DNA from 2 places in the Sphingobium sp. BS19 genome. Region 1 is predicted to be linked to the other one. Evidence: predicted binding sites of a transcription regulator. Region 1 holds the regulator's gene; the other holds the start of a gene.
The links. Region 1 encodes LexA, which represses DNA repair genes until DNA is damaged. Its sites were predicted from a motif close to GTTCCNCNCTTGTTCT; they were not measured.
Positions count from the first base shown of each region.

Region 2: a site for LexA is predicted at 1,268-1,283, ahead of uvrA (excinuclease ABC subunit UvrA). Genes of this name have one in related genera too.

Region 1 is NZ_BSEF01000002.1:36,486-41,384, forward strand. It holds gene trpD (anthranilate phosphoribosyltransferase) at 1-451, shown strand, start outside; gene trpC (indole-3-glycerol phosphate synthase TrpC) at 448-1,236, shown strand; gene moaC (cyclic pyranopterin monophosphate synthase MoaC) at 1,233-1,706, shown strand; gene QMG56_RS02610 (molybdopterin molybdotransferase MoeA) at 1,703-2,875, shown strand; gene lexA (transcriptional repressor LexA) at 3,095-3,790, shown strand; gene QMG56_RS02620 (hypothetical protein) at 3,818-4,552, opposite strand; gene QMG56_RS02625 (helix-turn-helix transcriptional regulator) at 4,549-4,755, opposite strand; gene QMG56_RS02630 (DUF2975 domain-containing protein) at 4,755-4,899, opposite strand, start outside.
Region 2 is NZ_BSEF01000033.1:6,716-11,614, reverse strand. It holds gene QMG56_RS21430 (amidohydrolase family protein) at 1-1,099, opposite strand, end outside; gene uvrA (excinuclease ABC subunit UvrA) at 1,294-4,188, shown strand; gene QMG56_RS21420 (transglutaminase family protein) at 4,299-4,899, shown strand, end outside.

The DNA.
Region 1 (4,899 bases):
AGTGCGCCGCCAGCTTATCGGCATCGCGCGCCCCGCTTACGTGCCGATCTATGCCGAAGCGCTCGCGATGCTTGGCGCGGACCGGGCGATGGTGGTCTCGGGCGACGAAGGACTGGACGAACTTTCCGTCGCAGGCGGCAACGACATTGCCGATATTACGAGTAGCGGGATCGTCTCCATGCGCCGCTGGTCGCCTACCGATGCGGGCCTTCCTGCCCATTCGATCGACGCCATCCGTGGCGGCGATGCCACCCACAACGCCGCTGCCCTGCGCGCACTGTTACAGGGCGAACCCGGTGCCTATCGCGATGCCGTCCTCTTCAACGCCGCCGCAGCGCTGATGGTCGCGGGCGCCGTGCCAGATTTGCCCACGGGCGTCGAAGAAGCTGCCGAAGCCATCAACAAGGGGCTGGCCAACGCCCTGCTGAACTGCTGGATAGCGTACACATGACCAACAAACTCACCGAAATCTGCGCAACCAAGCGCGAGGAAGTTGCCGCGCGCCGCAGCGCCATCGCCGTCGCAGACCTACACGATCGGGCGCTGCATCAGACCCCGCCCCGCGGCTTCCGTCAGGCGCTCGACCGCAAGGCCAGCACCCGCTACGGCCTCATCGCAGAGGTCAAGAAAGCCAGCCCCTCCAAAGGCCTCATCCGCGCCGATTTCGATCCAGCCTCCCACGCCGCCGCCTATCAGGCGGGCGGTGCGGCCTGTCTCTCGGTCCTGACAGACGCGCCCTATTTTCAGGGGCATGAGGATTATCTCATCGCCGCCCGCGCGGCCTGTACTCTTCCCGTCCTGCGGAAAGACTTCATGGTCGACCCCTGGCAAGTGCTGGAAAGCCGCGCCATCGGTGCAGACGCGATCCTCATCATCGCCGCCGCGCTCGACGATGCGCAGATGGCCGATATCGAAGATGCCGCCCTCGCGCTCGGCATGGACGCATTGGTCGAGGTCCACGACGCTGCCGAACTGGAACGCGCCCTCAAACTCAAATCGCGGCTCATCGGCGTCAACAATCGCGACCTGCGCGATTTCTCCGTCGATTTCGCCCGCACGTACGAACTGGTCGATCGCGCGCCGGAAGGCTGCACCTTCGTCGCCGAAAGCGGCCTCACGACACGCGCCGATCTCAACGCCATGGCGGAGCGCGGCGTCCGCTGCTTCCTCATCGGCGAAGCATTGATGCGCCAGCCCGATGTCGAAGCCGCCACCCGCGAATTGCTCGGCGCATGACAGGCCTCACCCATCTCGACGCCGAAGGCGCCGCTCGCATGGTCGATGTCTCGGCCAAGGCGACCACCGTGCGCGAAGCCGTCGCCACTGGCCGTATCGACATGATCCCCGAAGCTGCCGAGGCCATCGCGCAGGGACTGGTAAAAAAGGGCGATGTCCTCGCCGTTGCGCGCGTCGCCGGGATCATGGCCGCGAAAAAGACCGCCGATCTCATTCCCCTGTGCCACCCGCTCCCGCTCAGCGCCGTGACGGTAGACTTCGACCTCGACGACACCGGCGTCACCGCAAAGGCGACCGCCCGCACCGCCGCGCAAACGGGCGTGGAAATGGAAGCGCTCACCGCTGTCTCGGTCGCCCTGCTTACCGTATACGACATGGCAAAGGCGCTCGATAAGGGCATGACAATCCACAGCATCGCCCTGCTATCCAAAACCGGCGGCAAGTCGGGCGATTGGCACGCAGCACGATGAGCCTGCTCGCCGTAGCGGACGCACAGGCGCGACTGTTCGCGCTGGCCAGTCCGCTACCCCACGAGGACGCGCCCCTCGCCCATTGCACCAACCGCTGGCTCGCATCCGACATAGCCTCCCTACGCGATCAACCCTTCGCTGACCTGTCCGCGATGGACGGATATGCGCTCGCGGCGGGCGATGGCCCCTGGCATGTCACGCAGGAAAGCTGCGCAGGCGGCCCGCTCCCCCGACCGCTCGGCGCAGGCGAAGCCGCGCGCATCTTCACCGGCGCCGCCGTTCCGTTCGGCGCGGACGCCATACTCATCCAGGAAAATGCAACACGCGAGGGCGACACCCTTACCCCCGCGACCGACGACCCCTTGCCCCCCGGCCTCCACATCCGTCCGCGCGGATCGGACTTTGCCAGCGGCGATCTGCTCTTCCCCGCCGGAACCCGCCTCGGCCCGACACAACTCAGCCTCGCCGCGCTCGGCGGATACGGCGCGCTCCCCGTCCACAGACGCCCCCGCATAGCCATCTTGTCCACCGGCAACGAACTCGTGGCCCCCGGCGCGCCTATTCCGGCGGGCAAGCTGCCCTCCTCCAACGCCATACTCCTCGCCGCCATGCTCGCCGCGTTCCCCTGCGATGTCGACGATATGGGCATAATTCCCGATGATCTTGCCGCCATGACGTCAGCCTTCGATGCCCGCCACGCCGATATCATCGTATCGACTGGCGGCGCGTCAGTGGGCGATCACGACCTCGTCCGCCCTGCCTTCGCAGCGGCAGGCGGTACGCTCGACTTCTGGAAGATCCGGATGCGCCCCGGCAAGCCGTTGATCGCCGGAACGCTGGGCAGCGCGACCTTCCTAGGCCTTCCCGGCAATCCGGTATCTGCCTTCGTCACCGCAACCTTGTTCCTGCTCCCGCTCGTCCGTCATCTGTCCGGCGATCCCACGCCCTTGCCGCGCCTCACCACGGCGCCGCTGGCCACCGATCTGGGTGCCACCGGCACCCGCGACGAATATCTGCGCGCCCGGATGACGCAGGAAGGTGCCGTCGCCCTCACCGCGCAGGACAGCGCCGCCACCCGCGCCCTCGCCGCCGCCGATTGCCTGATCGTCCGCTCCGCAGGCTCCGCCGCCGCAGAGAAAGGCACCCCAGTCACGATCCTGCCGATATAATCGGCAATCGCGGCACGTATCGCCCTTGAGCATGTACCTGTTCCCCTGCGAAAGCAGGGGAACAGGGTCTCACGCGCAGTGCTTTGTTGCCCTCTGGCCCCCTGCTTTCGCAGGGGAACGGCATCTTGCATGTCCTCACGCGCATAATCGCCAAACGCTTGACGTGACCCCATGCGTTTCCTATACGTTCCCCGTCCGTTCCAAAGGATGAGGTCTGATATGCTAACGCCCAAGCAGCAAGAATTGCTCACGTTCATCCACAATCGCCTTGAGGAAGGCGGTGTTTCCCCGTCGTTCGAGGAGATGAAGGAAGCGCTCGACTTGCGTTCCAAGTCCGGCATCCATCGCCTCATCAACGCGCTGGAGGAACGCGGCTTCATCCGCCGCCTGCCCAACCGCGCCCGTGCGCTCGAAGTGCTGAAACTTCCCGAAGGACTGGAACGCGCGCGAAAGGCTGCTGCGCTGCTGGCCGCGACCCCTGCGGTCATTCCGCCCAAGGTATCCGTGCCGCATATCCCCATCGCCGCCAACGATGTGATCGAAATCCCGCTGCACGGTCGCATCGCCGCCGGTGTTCCCATCGAAGCGATGGAAGGGCAGAACATGCTGTCCGTCCCTGCGGCCCTGCTAGGTTCAGGCGAACATTATGCGCTGGAAGTCTCCGGCGACTCCATGATGGAAGCCGGCATCCTCGACGGTGACTTCGCACTCATCCAGCGTACGGAAGTTGCGCGCGACGGCCAGATCGTCGTCGCTCTCATCGACGATGCCGAAGCCACCCTAAAATATTTCCGCAAAGACGGCCCCCGCGTCCGCCTGGACCCCGCCAACAGCGCTTACGAACCGCAGATCTACAACGCGCAACAGGTCCGCATCCAGGGCAAACTGGCGGGGCTTCTTCGACGGTATAATTGATGGGTTGGCGAGATGCTGCTATTTCAGTTACTGTAGTTTAGCGTGCCTAACAGCGAACCGCGCTAAAGCATGCTCGGAAACAAACCAAGGTACGCCACAAACGATAGCGCTTAAGTATCCTACGACTATTGTGTCTGCCGCTAATACTATCCATCGTATTACGTGGTGTCCGTTCATTGCGACCATCATCAATGCGTAATGCAAAGTCATTATAGGCAGCAATGCAATTAGATTGAACGCTAACGCCCAAAGAAATACTGGTGCGACCTTTCGGGCTGAACGGACCGGACCGCCGCTCTGACCTATTGAAGCTGCTCGGCTCCAATCGGAAAAGAGCAGACTAAGAACAAATGAGATGATGCTAAGAATCATGACAGGTCTACCGAGCGAGGGCGCAAAAACGGGTAGCCAGATCGTTGGAAAGGTGATTGCAGCTTCGAAAATCAGCCAAGGCGTGAATGTCGCAATGCTTCGACCATCAAAACCGAAAGTTCGTTTGCCATCGCCCCATTCTAACCAGCGAATAACCCAATAGCGCGCTATCAGCACCGACAATATTTTCACGGTGCCGAACGCCATCCTGAGCATGCTATGCTCGTTTGCCTTGGCGCTGGCGAGATCGGCATAAAAGCCTTGGCTATACTCAGCGACGTGCTGCATCGCTTCGGTCACGATCGGTAAGCTGAATAGCACAGGGCAAGCAAAAGCATAGCGCCAGCAACGCACATAGACGCTCCGTAACGACCATAGCATGGCGTTCACTCCAGCTCGAAACTCAGCAAATCTCCCGGTTGGCAGCCAAGCTCCCGACAGATCGCTTCCAATGTTGAAAAACGGATAGCCTTGGCCTTGCCTGTCTTTAGGATCGAGAGGTTTGCCAGCGTGATGCCGACGCGATCTGCAAGGTCAGTGAGCGTCATGCGCCGCTGCCAGAGAAGATCGTCAAGTTGCACTCTGACAGGCATCAAACTGTACCCTCCAGTTCATCCTGCATAGCTGCTCCCTGTGTAAAAACATGGGCTAGAACAAAAAGAAGCAGTATCGCAATCCATCCGGTTGCAGACGGTCCCCAACCAAAAGGCGCGTGATTAACGAGATGGTTGATTGTG
Region 2 (4,899 bases), on a different contig from region 1:
TATAAGCGAACTGGCGGGCGTTCCAGCCATGCGGATATACGCCCGCATCTGTGCCGTAACCGATTCTGACGCCTGCTTTGACTGCCTTTGCAAAGCCGTCACGCTGCGCCTGCGTGGTTTCCAGGTTCTTACGCAGATACTCCTTGGGCCAGCCCTGCTGCGTGCCGATGCTGTCGATATAGTCGCCGTCATAGACGTCCATGACGAGCCACACACCTTTGGCCTTTGCCAGCGCGATCCCTTCGTCATCGATCAGGCTTGCATGTTCGATGGAGCGTGCGCCGGCGCGGATGGCCGTCTTGATCCCTGCAGCACCGTGGGCGTGGACGGTGACGTAGCTGTTATGTGCCTTGGCGATAGCCACCGCTGCGGCGATATCGTCGACGGTCATTTCTTCGGTTCCCGGCTCGGTGCCGATGGCCAGCACCGCGCCGGTTCCGATCACCTTGAGTTGATCGATGCCGCTTGCAAACAACGCCTCGGCTTTCTGCTGCACTTCGGCCGGATTGCGGGCTACGCCCAGACGCATGTCGGGGGGCACTGCCATTCCGACGGGCAGACCTGTTATTTCGCCACCCCCACCGGGAATGGTAATATATGCGCCGGCAACGGCCATTCGTGGTCCCGGAAACAATCCTTGTTCGATCCCATCGCGCACCGCGACATCGACTAGACCGCGATATGTGCCCAGATCACGCACGGTGGTGAAACCCGCCTTCAATGTCAGCCGCGCGTTCCGCACACCCAGCAAGGCCGTCTGGACTGGTGACGTCTTGACCGGAAGAGCGACATCTTCCGAAGTACCCGTGTCCGCAATATGCGTGTGCAAGTCGATTAGCCCAGGAAGTACGGTGCGTTTCGTCCAGTCGATTACAGTCGCGTCCGCAGGTGGCTCTGTCCACTTCCCTACTGCCACGATGCGATCATCGCGCACATGAATGCTCTGATCGGTCAAAACCGTCCCAGCCAGCACATCGATGATATGCCCGGCATGGATGTAGGTATCTCGTGCGAAAGCGTATGCTGGTTGAAATAAGCCGATGAGCGCAAAAGGCATCGTCAGCCGGTTTTGCCACTTTTTGCCTGACTGATACATCATGGCCTTACCCTTTTGCCGCGTGTTTGACAGGCACATTCCTGCCAAACGCGCTCCTCGTCCAGTGTTAACAACAGAAGTGTTCGCAGTGGTGTCTTCCGGCCTTGCCCCGGCTACCCTGCCGCCCCATATTGCTGCCGCGGACCGTCCCGTTCGCCCCCTTGCCTCACCTGAACAAATGTGGAACAAAGCGCCCCATGCTGACTCATATCTCCGTGCGTGGAGCGCGCGAACATAATCTCAAAGGCGTGGACGTCGATCTGCCGCGTGACAGCCTGATCGTCATCACCGGCTTGTCTGGATCGGGGAAGTCCTCGCTCGCTTTCGACACTATCTATGCCGAGGGGCAGCGGCGTTATGTCGAGTCCCTATCGGCTTATGCGCGACAGTTTCTGGAGATGATGCAGAAGCCCGATGTCGAGCATATCGACGGGCTGTCCCCGGCGATCAGCATCGAGCAGAAGACCACGAGCCGTAATCCCCGCTCCACTGTGGCCACGGTAACGGAGATATACGATTACATGCGTTTGCTCTGGGCGCGTGTGGGCGTTCCCTATTCGCCGGTCACGGGTCTGCCGATCAGCGCGCAAACCGTCAGCCAGATGGTCGACCGCGTGATGCAGTTGCCCGAAGGAACGCGGTTCTTCCTCCTTGCCCCCGTCGTGCGCGGTCGCAAGGGGGAGTATCGCAAGGAACTGGCGGAGTGGCAGAAGGCCGGGTTTACGCGCGTCCGCATTGATGGCGAACTGTACGAGATCGAGGATGCCCCTGCCCTCGACAAGAAACTTAAGCATGACATCGAAGTCGTGGTGGATCGTATTGCGGTGCGCGATGATATCCAGACGCGGCTGGCTGAGAGTTTCGAGACAGCGCTGAAGCTGGCCGAGGGGCTGGCCTATGTCGATCTGGCGGATGGGAACGTGCCGGGTCGCGAAGATGAGACCCAGACGACCGGCAAGATGAAGAACACCGGCATCCCCGCAAACCGTATCGTGTTCTCGGAGAAATTTGCCTGCCCGGTCAGCGGCTTTACCATTGCTGAGATCGAGCCGCGCCTGTTTTCGTTCAACGCCCCGCAAGGCGCTTGCCCCGCATGCGACGGTTTGGGCGAAAAACTGCTGTTTGACAGCCAGCTTGTCGTCCCGAACGAAGACCTGAGCCTGAAAAAAGGCGCGATCGTTCCATGGGCGAAATCCAATCCGCCTAGTCCTTATTATATGCAGGTGCTGGGATCGCTTGCGAAAGAGTTCGGCTTTTCGCTCGATACGCCGTGGAAAGATCTGCCCGGCGAAGTGCAACTCGTCATCCTGCACGGCACCGGCGGCAAGGCAGTTACCCTGCGCTTTCAGGATGGACGCAAGTCTTATGAGGTCAAGAAAGCTTTCGAGGGTGTCATCGGGAACCTCAATCGCCGAATGCTCCAGACAGAAAGCGCGTGGATGCGCGAAGAACTGTCCAAATATCAAACGGCGCAGCCTTGCGAGACCTGCCATGGCGCGCGTCTGAAACCCGAAGCGCTAGCGGTTAAGATAGCGGGCGAGGACATCTCGATCCCCACCCGCCGTAGCGTGGTGGATGCGCTGGGTTTCTTTACCGAACTGCCGCAGCATCTCAACGATCAACAGAACCAGATCGCCAAGGCAATCCTGAAGGAAATCGTCGAGCGTCTGGGCTTTTTGAACAATGTTGGCCTGGATTACCTCAACCTTGATCGAACCAGCGGCACTTTGTCAGGCGGTGAATCGCAACGTATTCGCCTTGCCTCGCAGATCGGCTCTGGCCTGTCGGGCGTCCTTTACGTGCTGGACGAGCCGTCTATCGGCCTGCACCAGCGCGATAACGACCGATTGCTCATCACGCTCAAGCGCCTGCGCGATCTGGGTAATACTGTGATCGTAGTCGAGCACGACGAGGATGCGATCCGTACGGCTGACTATATTCTGGATATGGGTCCGGGCGCGGGCGTGCATGGCGGCACGGTCGTCGCGCGCGGGACTCTGGACGAGATCCTCAAGTCGAAGGATTCGCTGACTGCCGATTATCTGAACGGTACGCGCCAGATCGAAGTGCCGAAGAAGCGGCGCAAGGGATCGGGCAAGAAATTAACAGTTCATAATGCGCGCGCCAATAATCTGCGTGGCGTTACCGCGTCTATCCCACTCGGCACCTTCACCTGCGTTACGGGCGTGTCGGGTTCGGGCAAATCGAGCTTCACTATCGACACCCTCTACGCCGCGTCCGCCCGCGCCTTGAACGGGGCGCGCATCATCGCGGGTGCGCATGACAAGGTGACGGGCCTGGAATATTGCGACAAGGTCATCGACATCGACCAGTCGCCCATCGGACGCACGCCACGGTCCAACCCCGCAACCTATACCGGTAGCTTTACCAACATTCGCGACTGGTTCGCTGGCCTGCCCGAATCGCAAGCGCGCGGATACAAGCCGGGGCGGTTCAGCTTCAATGTGAAGGGCGGACGTTGCGAAGCCTGTCAGGGCGATGGGCTCATCAAGATCGAGATGCACTTTCTGCCCGACGTCTATGTCACGTGCGACGTGTGCCATGGACAGCGGTACAACCGCGAAACACTGGAAGTGAAGTTCAAGGGCAAGTCGATCGCCGACGTGCTGGACATGACGGTCGAGGACGCCGTGGAATTCTTCAAGGCTGTACCGCCGATCCGCGACAAGATGGCAATGCTGGTCGAAGTTGGCCTCGGCTACGTCAAGGTCGGCCAGCAGGCGACGACATTGTCAGGCGGCGAAGCGCAGCGGGTGAAACTCGCCAAAGAGCTTTCCCGCCGCGCGACCGGCAATACTCTCTACATATTGGACGAACCCACGACCGGCCTGCATTTCGAGGATGTGCGCAAGCTGCTTGAAGTGCTGCATGCGCTGGTTGAGCAAGGCAATAGCGTGGTCGTGATCGAGCATAATCTGGACGTCATCAAGACCGCCGACTGGATCATCGACATGGGTCCGGAAGGCGGCGTAAAGGGCGGCATGGTGGTCGCGGAAGGCACCCCGGAAAAGGTCGCCGCCACTGAAGCCAGCTTTACCGGACATTATCTCAAGGCAATGCTCAAAACATAACAAATGTCAGCGTTCGCCGATTGTATTCATGATATTGCCGCAGGTAGCAGCTAGCAAGGAACAAACATCCTGCTCGATGCTTCACGCTGCTCCTCCGATGAAAGACTATCATGCGCCTTCAGATCGAAGCGGACCTGCACTATAATTTCCGAGAGCCTACGGATTTGCTGCTGGCGATAGAAGCAGCGGACTTGCCGGACCAGAAGATCATCGAGGACAAGATGGTTGTGACCGGGGCGGGGCCGCTATCGACCATTCCGGGCGGCAATCGTGTGGGGCGGCGTACATGGACGCGCACAGAAAGCGGTGCTTTCCATGCAAATTATCGCGCCACGATGGATGTTGATCGTCCCCATAAATCCGTTCTTGGCTTATCCGCGTCACCATTGCCGAAAATTCCGTCCGAAGTCGTGCCGTTCCTGTGGCCCAGCCGCTATTGCGAAGCGGACCGCCTGTTCAGCTTTGCGCATCAGGAGTTCGAAGGACTGGACGGCGGCGACTTCGTGCACGCGGCAGTTGAATGGGTGCGCAGCCATATCCGCTATGTCTCTGGCAGTTCGGACGCGACCACCACCGCTGCCGACACGTTCCTTTCGCGGCAGGGCGTGTGTCGGGATTTCGCGCATCTGACCGCAGCGATCGTTCGCGCCCATGACATTCCGGCTCGGATCGCATCGGTGTATTCCTGGCGCCTCGATCCGCCGGATTTTC